Regions from separate parts of the Citricoccus muralis genome, predicted to be linked through region 4. Evidence: riboswitches for the same ligand, from Rfam matches in the RefSeq annotation. Region 4 holds a riboswitch; each other region holds the start of a gene.

Region 1 (2,196 bases), 1.2 Mb from region 4:
CTATCAGTTTGCTGATTCACTGAGGACCACAACCAAACAAATTCTCGAGAGTCTGTAACAGCTCCGCCGGGTGTACTTTCTTCTCTAAATTAGGTCATGGCTGCGAACACCATCGAGTGTCCGCAGCCATGATCGTCTATGGAAAATGAGTCAGGACACCGGGGTGGGGGACTCGATCATCAGGGTGATCTCGCTCGGCGCGGGCCACTCGTTCAGGCTGGAGAACGCGACCTCGGCGTCGTCGTCGGCGTAAATGACGAGTTCGCCCAGCAGTCCGTCGTTGATCATCAACCGGATCTCATGCTCCACCCCATTGCGCTGGAACACCCCGGCCACGCACCAAGTCTGCTGGAACGGGACGAGCCGGGTCGATTCCTCCGGCACGTGGAACACCACGCTGTCATAGGTGGGCTCGAACGCGAGCTGCGTGGCTGAATTGATTTGTTCCTGGACGTCTTCGGACTGGATCAGCTCCTCGGGGGCCAGTAACTCCAGCACCTCGCGGACGCGCGGATGCAGCGGTTCGAAAAGGTCTTCTTCCTCGGTCTCCTCGAGCTCGCGTTCCCAAGCCGCGCGGGATTCCCAGCGGCTGAGCGCGCGGTCCAGGGCGAAGGTGCCGACCATGGTGGCGGCGGCCCCGGCGGCGATCCACCAACGTGGGTGCTCCGAGCCCTTGGACTCGATCCATTCGTGCACGGCGGTGTCCCAGTGATCGAAGCGGCCATCGGCGGCCCACCAGCCGACGGCGTCGGCTCCGGCCTTGATGCCCCAACGTAGCAGGGCCGGCGTGGAGCGCAGGGTGGGGTTGCTGGTGCTGAGTGCGAGCACCGAGGTGAGGGCCGATCCGGCCTGGTAGTAGCGGCGGGTTTCGTCGTCGAGATCTCGAGGGTCAACGAGGCTGAAAGCGGACACGGCGGCGGTGGTGGCGATCTCCGAGAAAGTCATGGTCTCAGCTTAGGGTGTGTGCCGCGACGCCGGGAACAGCTGAAGCCGCGAGGGTGACGGAATGTGTCCCAGCGTGCGCGATCTGGGCCGAAAAGGTTGTCGACGTCGCGCGGGCCCGGCTAGGTTCGGGACCAGAGAATCACGAGATCCGGTGCGAAGCCCTGGCTGACCGGACGGCAACCCTCTCGCCGTAGTGGGGTGCTCCAGGTGAGGATTCGGCCCGCGGTACGACCGTCCCGGGCAAGTACGTAGGAAAGGACCCTCCCCATGTCGACGTCGACGTTTGCCCAGTTGAAAGAAGCCACCGCCGAGCACGGGCCCACCAGCGAGCAGCTGGCCCAGCACTTCAATCCGGTATTCGCCCTGATCCGGGCCGGGGCGCAGCAACGGGAACTGGACCATGAGCTGGCTTTCGACGCGATCGAGTTATTGCGCGATTCCGGGTTCACCCGGGTGCGGCTGGGTCGGGAGTACGGCGGAATCGGGGCGAGCCTGCAGCAGCTGGCAGAGCTGCTGATCGAGCTTGCTGCGGCGGATTCCAACCTGCCGCAAGCCCTGCACGGGCACTTCATGTTCACCGAACAGCACGAGAACGAGTCCCAGGGCTCGGTGTCTCAATGGTGGCTGGCCGAGGTGGCCGCGGGCAAGATCTTCGGCAACGCGCTGGTGGAGTTGCCGCCGACGGCAGGCAAGGCGCCGGTGCTGTTTTCCGACGTCGACGCCGACACCTCGCAGTCAGCGGTGGCCACCGGCACGAGCCAGATCGGGGAGATCTCCGGGGACAAGTTCTACTCCACCGGCGCGCTGTTCGCCGACTACCTGCTGGTGTCGGCCACGCGTCCCGGGCGCGAGGACGAGGGCCCGCTGTTTGTCGTCGTGGATGCGCATGACCGCGGGGTACAACGGGTGGATGACTGGAACGGGTTCGGCCAGCGGCTCACCGCATCCGGCACCACCACGTTCCGCGGGGTTCCGGTGCAGGCCGACCGGTTGCAGGAGTTCAACGTGCCCACCGGGGTGCTGGCCTACACGGTGCTGTGGATCGTGCTGACCGCCACTCAAGCCGGGATTGGTGCGGCAGCACTGCGCGAGATCACCCGGTTCGTGCAGAAGCGGCGTCGGACCTACGATCACGCGACGGCGGAGACGCCCGCCCAGGATCCGCTGGTGCACCAGGTGATCGGGGCGGTGTCGGCGAAGGTGGCATCGGCGCGGCAGATCGTGCGCGGGGCGGCCGAGGTGGTTGAGGAG
Region 2 (2,196 bases), 630 kb from region 4:
TGTCGTTGATGGGGGTGTCCAGTGGCAGGTAGCCCAGGTCGAGGCCCAGGGAGCCACCGGTGTGGGCGATCAGCGCCTCGACGTCGATAGCGTCATCGAGCTCGCGCGCCTTCTGTTGTGCCTCCGCTTCCGTGGAGCCGACCACGAAGGAGAGCCCCTGGATGAACTTCACGTCCTGGGGATCGCGTCCGAATTCCACGGCACGACGGCGCACCTCGGCCGCGTGGGCGGCGGCGATGTCGCGGCGCGGGGCCATCGAGAAGGTGGCCTCGGCGTGTCGGGCGGCCACTTCCTGACCGCGGGGCGAGGAGCCGGCCTGGAACAGGAACGGGGTGCGCTGCGGCGAGGGAGCCGAGAGGTGGGGCCCTTCGATCCGGTAGTTCTCGGAGGCGTGATGGATTTTCGCCACCTTGGCCGGATCGGCGTGCAGCCCACGCCCGCGGGAATGCTCCACGGTCTTGTCCTGCAGCAGCGCGCCGTCGTCCCAGGAGCCTTCCCACAGCTTATAGGCGACGTCGAGGTACTCTTCGGCCAGGTTGTAGCGGTCACCGTGGCTGGTCAGCTCGGCGCCGCCGAAATTGCGGTGCGAGTTCTCCAGAGCGGAGGTCACCACATTCCAGCCCACGCGTCCGCCGGAGAGGTGATCCAGGGTGGAGAGCTGCCGGGCGAAGGTAAAGGGGTGGGCCTGGATGACCGAGGAGGTCATGGCCAGGCCGATGCGCCGGGTGGTCGCCGCCAACGCGGAAATCAACACCAGCGGGTCATTCGAGGGAATCTGCAGGCCCTTGCGCAGGTGCGAGGCCCAGCCGCCCTCGTAGTCGCCGTAGAGGCCCACCACATCGGCGAAGAACGCGATGTCGAAACCGGCGTCCTCCAGATCGCGCACCAGATCCACCCACAGGCCAAGCTCATTGAACCGGTGCTGCTGGGATTCCTCCCGACGCCACGCGCCGCCGATGATGTGGCTGGTGGTGTTCATCAGGAAGGCGGACAGGATGAGTGGACGGCGCTGTGCGGCCATGGAGACTCCTCAATTCCATCGGTTCTGGCGGTAGCACCGTGTCCAGACCGCGGGGGAAACCCGGGATGGGACGGTTGCTGCGACGTCAACGAGCCAGATCTCTCGGTCGCTCTGGATGGTTTCTGCTTTCACCGTACGCCGGGGACGCATTCTGGGACAAACGACGACGAGCAATCCGAGTCACGTTCTGTCACGCACACCGCGCCCATCACACAGCACAGCCCGCCGACCCTGGCGGATCGGCGGGCTGTCTGGTGTAGCTGTGGTGATCAGCTGGCGGGCTTCGGTGCCGGTGCGTCGACCTGCTCCTCAGCGCCACCCTCGGTGTCGTCGGTAATGATCGCCTCGGTCGTCGCCGCTGGCTGGGAAGCCTGCGGGGTGGCAGGGGTGTTGGTCTTCAGCGGCTGCGGGGTGGGGTTCTTCCACGGATCCTCCACCGGCTTGGTCAGCTGGTAGACGGCGTAGGCGGCACCACCTGCAGCCACGACGACGCCGACCACGAGCCACTTCTTGCCGCCGCCGGACTGAGCCTGCTTCTTCAGCGACTTCTCGGCCGACTTGGCGTACTTCTCGGCAGCCTTCTGTAGCTTCTTGGCGGCCTTCTTGTCGCCGGTGACCTTGGTCAGCAGCTCGGAGACCGGCTTCGGGACGTCGGCGTCGTGCAGCGCCTTCGACGTCTTCGAGGCGGCACCGGCGAGCTGGCCGGCTGCGGTGGGGACGTACTCGTCCTGCACCTTGTGGCGTGCTGAGTCCAGGGCGTCGGTGAGGTTCGCCAGGGCGCTCTTGGCCTTCGGTCCGGCCTTGTCCACCGCGGAGTAAGCGACCTTCTCGGCGCGGTCGAGGCTATCGCCCAGGTGCTCTTCGGTCCACGCCAGCGCGGACTCCACCTTGGGGGCAGCCCATGACTTGGCCTGCTCCACAGACGCGTTCAGCTTCTTTTCTGCAGCCTTGGCCTGCTTCTTGGCGATTTTCTCAGCCTTGCGCTTTCCCATCTGATTACCTCCGGGGATCGACGTGCGTTTCTCCCACAGTACGCCAGAGTCACGTGGCGATTCCACGGCTGAGCGCCAGTGTGGGGTATCAAGATTCGGCTCAGCGCGAATTGTCCACGCCCCGCCGATCGACGGAAGCGAGGATTGCGGCTCTAATGCGAGAATACGTCTATGACTATCGCA
Region 3 (2,196 bases), 1.1 Mb from region 4:
CTCGGCGGGCACCGCTCCGCTGTGGTCGTGGCGGTCGGCGCCAGTGCGCGCAGCCTCGGCCAGGGCATCGTCGAAGGTGCCGGCGGCGTGCAGCACGGTGGCTTCCACGGCGAAGGCGGTGGCCGCGATGTTACCCGTGGCCTCCTGGATCAGCGGATCCTCGCGGTAGGGCAGCCCCAGACCGGTGTTGAAGGTGCGCTTGCGTTCGCGCACCCCGGTTGCTGTCTCCTCGCGCACGGCGCGGGCGATGCCGGCCAGCACGGCGAGCAGCACCAGCTGGAAGAACGAGGCCTCGAAGACCGCTTCCGGCGTGCCGATCCGCCGCGGCAGCACCGCCAGGGGCTCCACCTCGACCTCGTGGAAGCGGGCGGTGCCGGTGGCGGTGAGCTTCTGGCCGAAGCCGTTCCAGTCGTCCTCGAGCTCCACCCCGGCCGCCGTGGTGGGCACGACAGCGAAGGAGCGTTCACCGGTGACGTCACCACCGGGTCCGGTCAGGCTGGCCGAGACGCGGGTGTGGGTGGCGAACAGGGAGCCGGTGGCGTAGAACTTCTCGCCGTCGAGCACCCACGTCGCATCCTGGTCGGCGCCGCCCGAGCGCTGGGTGAGCACCGTATTCAGGGTGCCCAGGGCATTGCCGCCCTTCTCGGTGGACGCGTTGCCCACGGTGGCGCCGGCGCGCAGCTGGGCATACCAGTGGCGGGAACGATCGTCGTCGAGGAAGCGCAGCGACTCCACAAATCCGGCGTGGGAGCGGTATTGATGGGCCACGTTGGAATCGGCGGCCGCCAGGTCGATGAGCAGCCGGATGTAGGTGCGCACACTGGCACCGACTCCCCCGTGCTCGCGGGGTACCCGCAACAAGGCGAATCCGACTCGGTTGAGCGCGGCGATCTCGGCGAAGGGCAACTCGCGATGCAGGTCGCGGTCTCGCGCCCCGGCGGCGATGCGTTCGAAAAGTGGGGCGAAGTGGGCTGAGAGGCTGGGGTAGTCCGATCCGGATGGAAGCTGCGGCGGTTCCAGTTCTTCCAATCGCGGCGTCGCGGAGACGGAGGCGGTGGGGGCGGAAGTGGCAGAAATGACAGACACGAGGATGCTCCTTTCCATCGGTTCTGGCGGTAGCACCGTCCCGGTCTCGGATTCCCCGAGGTCGGGTGGTTGCTGCGACGTCGTGGAGCCAGATCTCTCAGTCGCTCTGGATGGGTTTCGTGACACATTTAACCACGACTGCCCGGCCGCGAAGCAACCCGGACCGCGCGCCTCGGGGCCGAAAGCACCCTTGTGTGACCCCGCATGACCCGCATCTGGTGCCGTATTGATACTCGGCGCGTCCGGATCGAGACGAATTCCGTCCTTCTGCGCTCTGCGGGCAGTACCTAGACTGGAGAGAGCATCTGTGATTTACATCACATGGTGGGCAGGGTCTCGCTCACCGCACCGGCGAGACTTCCTGATCCAGAAGGGGCACGTGATGACCGACGACACCATGCCTGCCGACGACGCGGCAACGACGCCCCACCCGACCGCGCCCGCATTCGCTTCTTTCACCACCGAACGGATCCCGCACCGCGAGCGCATCGAGTTCTGGGAGGCGCACAACACGAATGCCCTGATCGGCCTCGATATTCGCACCCTGGACGACAGTCCCCTGCGCGCCGAGGAACGGAATCTACACCTTCCCACCTTGCGGTTCGCCCACGTCCGCGGCTCGCCGCAAGTCGTCGAGCGCTCCCAATCGACAATCACCGCACACCCTACCGAGGACGTCGCGCTCTTCCTCTGCCTCGACGGCGAATCGTTCTTCCATAGCGACCAGGGCACGCATGTCCTGCACCGGGGTCAGGCCCTACTCTGCGATGCCGACTCCCCGTTTCTGCGCGGATTCAGCGTCGGAGTTCACGAACTCGTCCTCACCCTGCCCAAGAGCACCTTCACCCAGATCTCCCGAGGCGCAGATTTGCGCCAGCCGCGCACCGTGAACTTCTCCGCAAGCGCGGCACAGGGTAGCCCCGAATGTCAGAGCGCCCTAGAGATGGCCCGACTCATCCTGGGAGCCTTCAAGCGCCCCGACCTGGACTCTCAAACGGCCGAGGACCTCACCGTCGAGCTCATGGAACGCACCCTGCACGGCGCCGGCCCGGATTATCGCTCGACTCACGAGCGAGCACTGCGCGTCATCGACCATCACCTCGCCGACCC
Region 4 (2,196 bases):
TGGCCTTCAGTAGGCGTTCACTGGTGTGCGTCGCGTCCGCGGAGCTCGTCGAGCTGACGGCGCTCCTTCTTGGTGGGACGCCCGGCGCCGCGGTCCCGACGGGGTACAGCGAGCAGGTGCCGCGGGATCGGCTCGGGCGAGTGATCCCGATAATGCTGCACGGCCACCGGGGCTCCCACCCGCTTGGCGATCAGACCGGTGACCTCGAGAATCCGCTCTCGGCCGGGCTGACGCAACCGCACCGTATCGCCGATGTTGACCGGTTGGGCGGGCTTGGCTGGAGCGTCGTTGACCTTCACGTGACCGCCTTTGACTGCCGCCGTGGCGGCGGAGCGGGTCTTATACATACGCACCGCCCACAGCCAAGCGTCGAGACGGGTGCGGGTCATACGATCCAGGGTACCCGCTTACTCATTGCCTTCGGCTGTGCGGAGGTTTCGGAACGCGGAGCGGTGGAATACCAGCGGCTCGGCGGCGTCGGTTCCGGCGGAGACCCCGTGCACCTGGAGCAACACCATGTGGTGGTCGCCAGCGGGTAGCTCGGCGTACACGGAGGTTTCCAACCACAGGGCGGCGTCATCGAAGAACACGGCACCCTGTTCGGAGACCTGCAGGTTCTGGCCCTCGAAGCGGTCACCGTTCTTGGAGGCCAGCTGGGTGCACACCCCGGTCTGGGATTCGCCCAGAATCGAGACGCCGATGCGCTCGGCGTGACGCAGTCGCGGCCAGGTGCGGGAGGTGTTCTGCACGGCGAAGGCCACCAGCGGCGGATCCAGGGACACGCCCACAGTGAAGGACGAGGCGGCCAGGCCCTCCTTGACTCCGCCCGCGTAGCCGGCGAGTGCGGCCACCCCGGAGGGGAACTGGGAGAACGCCTGGCGCAGGCTCAGGGCGGAGACGTCATCAGAGAGTCCGACGCGGGTCTCGGGGAAGTCGGTGGTGTCGTTCTTCTGGGCAAAGGTCACAGCAGACATATCAGCCTTTCTGGAAGGCGCTTCCGCAACCGTGGGCGGCGGAGACGCGGTACTTGCCGGCCGGTGGACCCGGTGGCCGAATCATCACCTGGAGCACCCCACTACGCGAAGAGGGTTGCCGTCCCGTTAGCCAGGGCTACGCACTGGAACTCGTGATTCTGATGTTCAGAATAGGTGCGATGAGGCGACAGGGTCAACGTCGTCTGCGCCACTATGTCCCTAGATGACGGGGCAACGTCATCTGGCGACGTTCGTGGACGCTTGCGCAGACATCAGTCGAAGCGGATGTCGATGGCGTCGCCGTGGGCGTGCAGCCCCTCGGAGTGAGCCAGCGCAACAATTCCGCGCTGCAACTCCTTCAGGCCGGTCTCCTGATACCGGATGCGTTGCTGCAACCGCAGGAAACTGACCGTGTTCAGGCCCGAGGAGAATCGTGCTGAGCCGGAGGTGGGCAGCACGTGGTTGGACCCGGAGGAATAGTCCCCCAAAGGCACCGGGGAGTACGGGCCGACGAATACGGCGCCGGCGTTGCTGATGTTCGCCAGCACCGCCTCGTTGTCGTGGGTGTGGATTTCCAGGTGCTCGGAAGCATAGGCATTGGCGACGGCGATGCCGGTATCCAGATCGTCCACGATGAGCACCCGGGACTGCGGGCCGGTGAGTGCCTGCCGGATCTGCTGCTCGAGGGTGGCGCCGGGCACCTGGGCCTCGATTTCAGCGACCACCTGATCGGCCAGTTCGGCGGAATTCGTGATGAGGACCGAAGCGGCCATCGGGTCGTGCTCGGACTGGCTGATCAGGTCCGCGGCCACCCAAGCGGGGTTCGCGGAATCATCGGCCAGTACCGCAATCTCGGAGGGACCGGCCTCGGCGTCGATGCCCACCGTGCCCAACACGGCCCGTTTTGCGGCGGCCACATACACATTGCCGGGCCCGGTAATGATGTCTACGCCCGGGCAGCCTTCCACACCGTAGGCGAGCATGGCGATGGCCTGGGCGCCGCCGGCGGCATACACTTCGTCGACTCCCAACAGGGCACAGGCAGCGAGCACCACCGGGTGCGGGTCACCGTGGTGATCGCGCTGCGGCGGGGAGGTCACCGCCAGCGAAGACACCCCGGCAGCCTGGGCGGGCACCACATTCATCACCACTGAGGACGGGTATACGGCTCGGCCGCCGGGCACGTAGAGGCCCACGCGTCCCACCGGCAACCAGTGGTTCT

What was found. A riboswitch is a leader RNA that binds a small molecule or an ion and turns the genes downstream of it on or off. The one in region 4 is predicted to bind S-adenosylmethionine.
Region 1: it holds a riboswitch for S-adenosylmethionine, as region 4 does, so the genes downstream of both, P8192_RS03120 (monooxygenase) here and P8192_RS11960 (flavin reductase family protein) in region 4, are expected to answer to the same signal.
Region 2: it holds a riboswitch for S-adenosylmethionine, as region 4 does, so the genes downstream of both, P8192_RS00500 (NtaA/DmoA family FMN-dependent monooxygenase) here and P8192_RS11960 (flavin reductase family protein) in region 4, are expected to answer to the same signal.
Region 3: it holds a riboswitch for S-adenosylmethionine, as region 4 does, so the genes downstream of both, P8192_RS02545 (acyl-CoA dehydrogenase family protein) here and P8192_RS11960 (flavin reductase family protein) in region 4, are expected to answer to the same signal.

Annotation. Positions count from the first base shown of each region.
Region 1 is NZ_CP121252.1:676,206-678,401, forward strand. It holds gene P8192_RS03110 (type I restriction endonuclease) at 1-58, shown strand, start outside; gene P8192_RS03115 (hypothetical protein) at 151-945, opposite strand; SAM riboswitch class IV at 1,083-1,198, shown strand; gene P8192_RS03120 (monooxygenase) at 1,213-2,196, shown strand, end outside.
Region 2 is NZ_CP121252.1:105,818-108,013, forward strand. It holds gene P8192_RS00500 (NtaA/DmoA family FMN-dependent monooxygenase) at 1-1,021, opposite strand, end outside; SAM riboswitch class I at 1,034-1,143, opposite strand; gene P8192_RS00505 (hypothetical protein) at 1,291-2,013, opposite strand; gene P8192_RS00510 (peptidylprolyl isomerase) at 2,185-2,196, shown strand, end outside.
Region 3 is NZ_CP121252.1:561,177-563,372, reverse strand. It holds gene P8192_RS02545 (acyl-CoA dehydrogenase family protein) at 1-1,086, opposite strand, end outside; SAM riboswitch class I at 1,098-1,203, opposite strand; gene P8192_RS02540 (helix-turn-helix transcriptional regulator) at 1,469-2,196, shown strand, end outside.
Region 4 is NZ_CP121252.1:2,607,085-2,609,280, reverse strand. It holds gene P8192_RS11965 (RNA-binding S4 domain-containing protein) at 18-389, opposite strand; gene P8192_RS11960 (flavin reductase family protein) at 408-974, opposite strand; SAM riboswitch class IV at 1,019-1,132, opposite strand; gene hisD (histidinol dehydrogenase) at 1,247-2,196, opposite strand, start outside.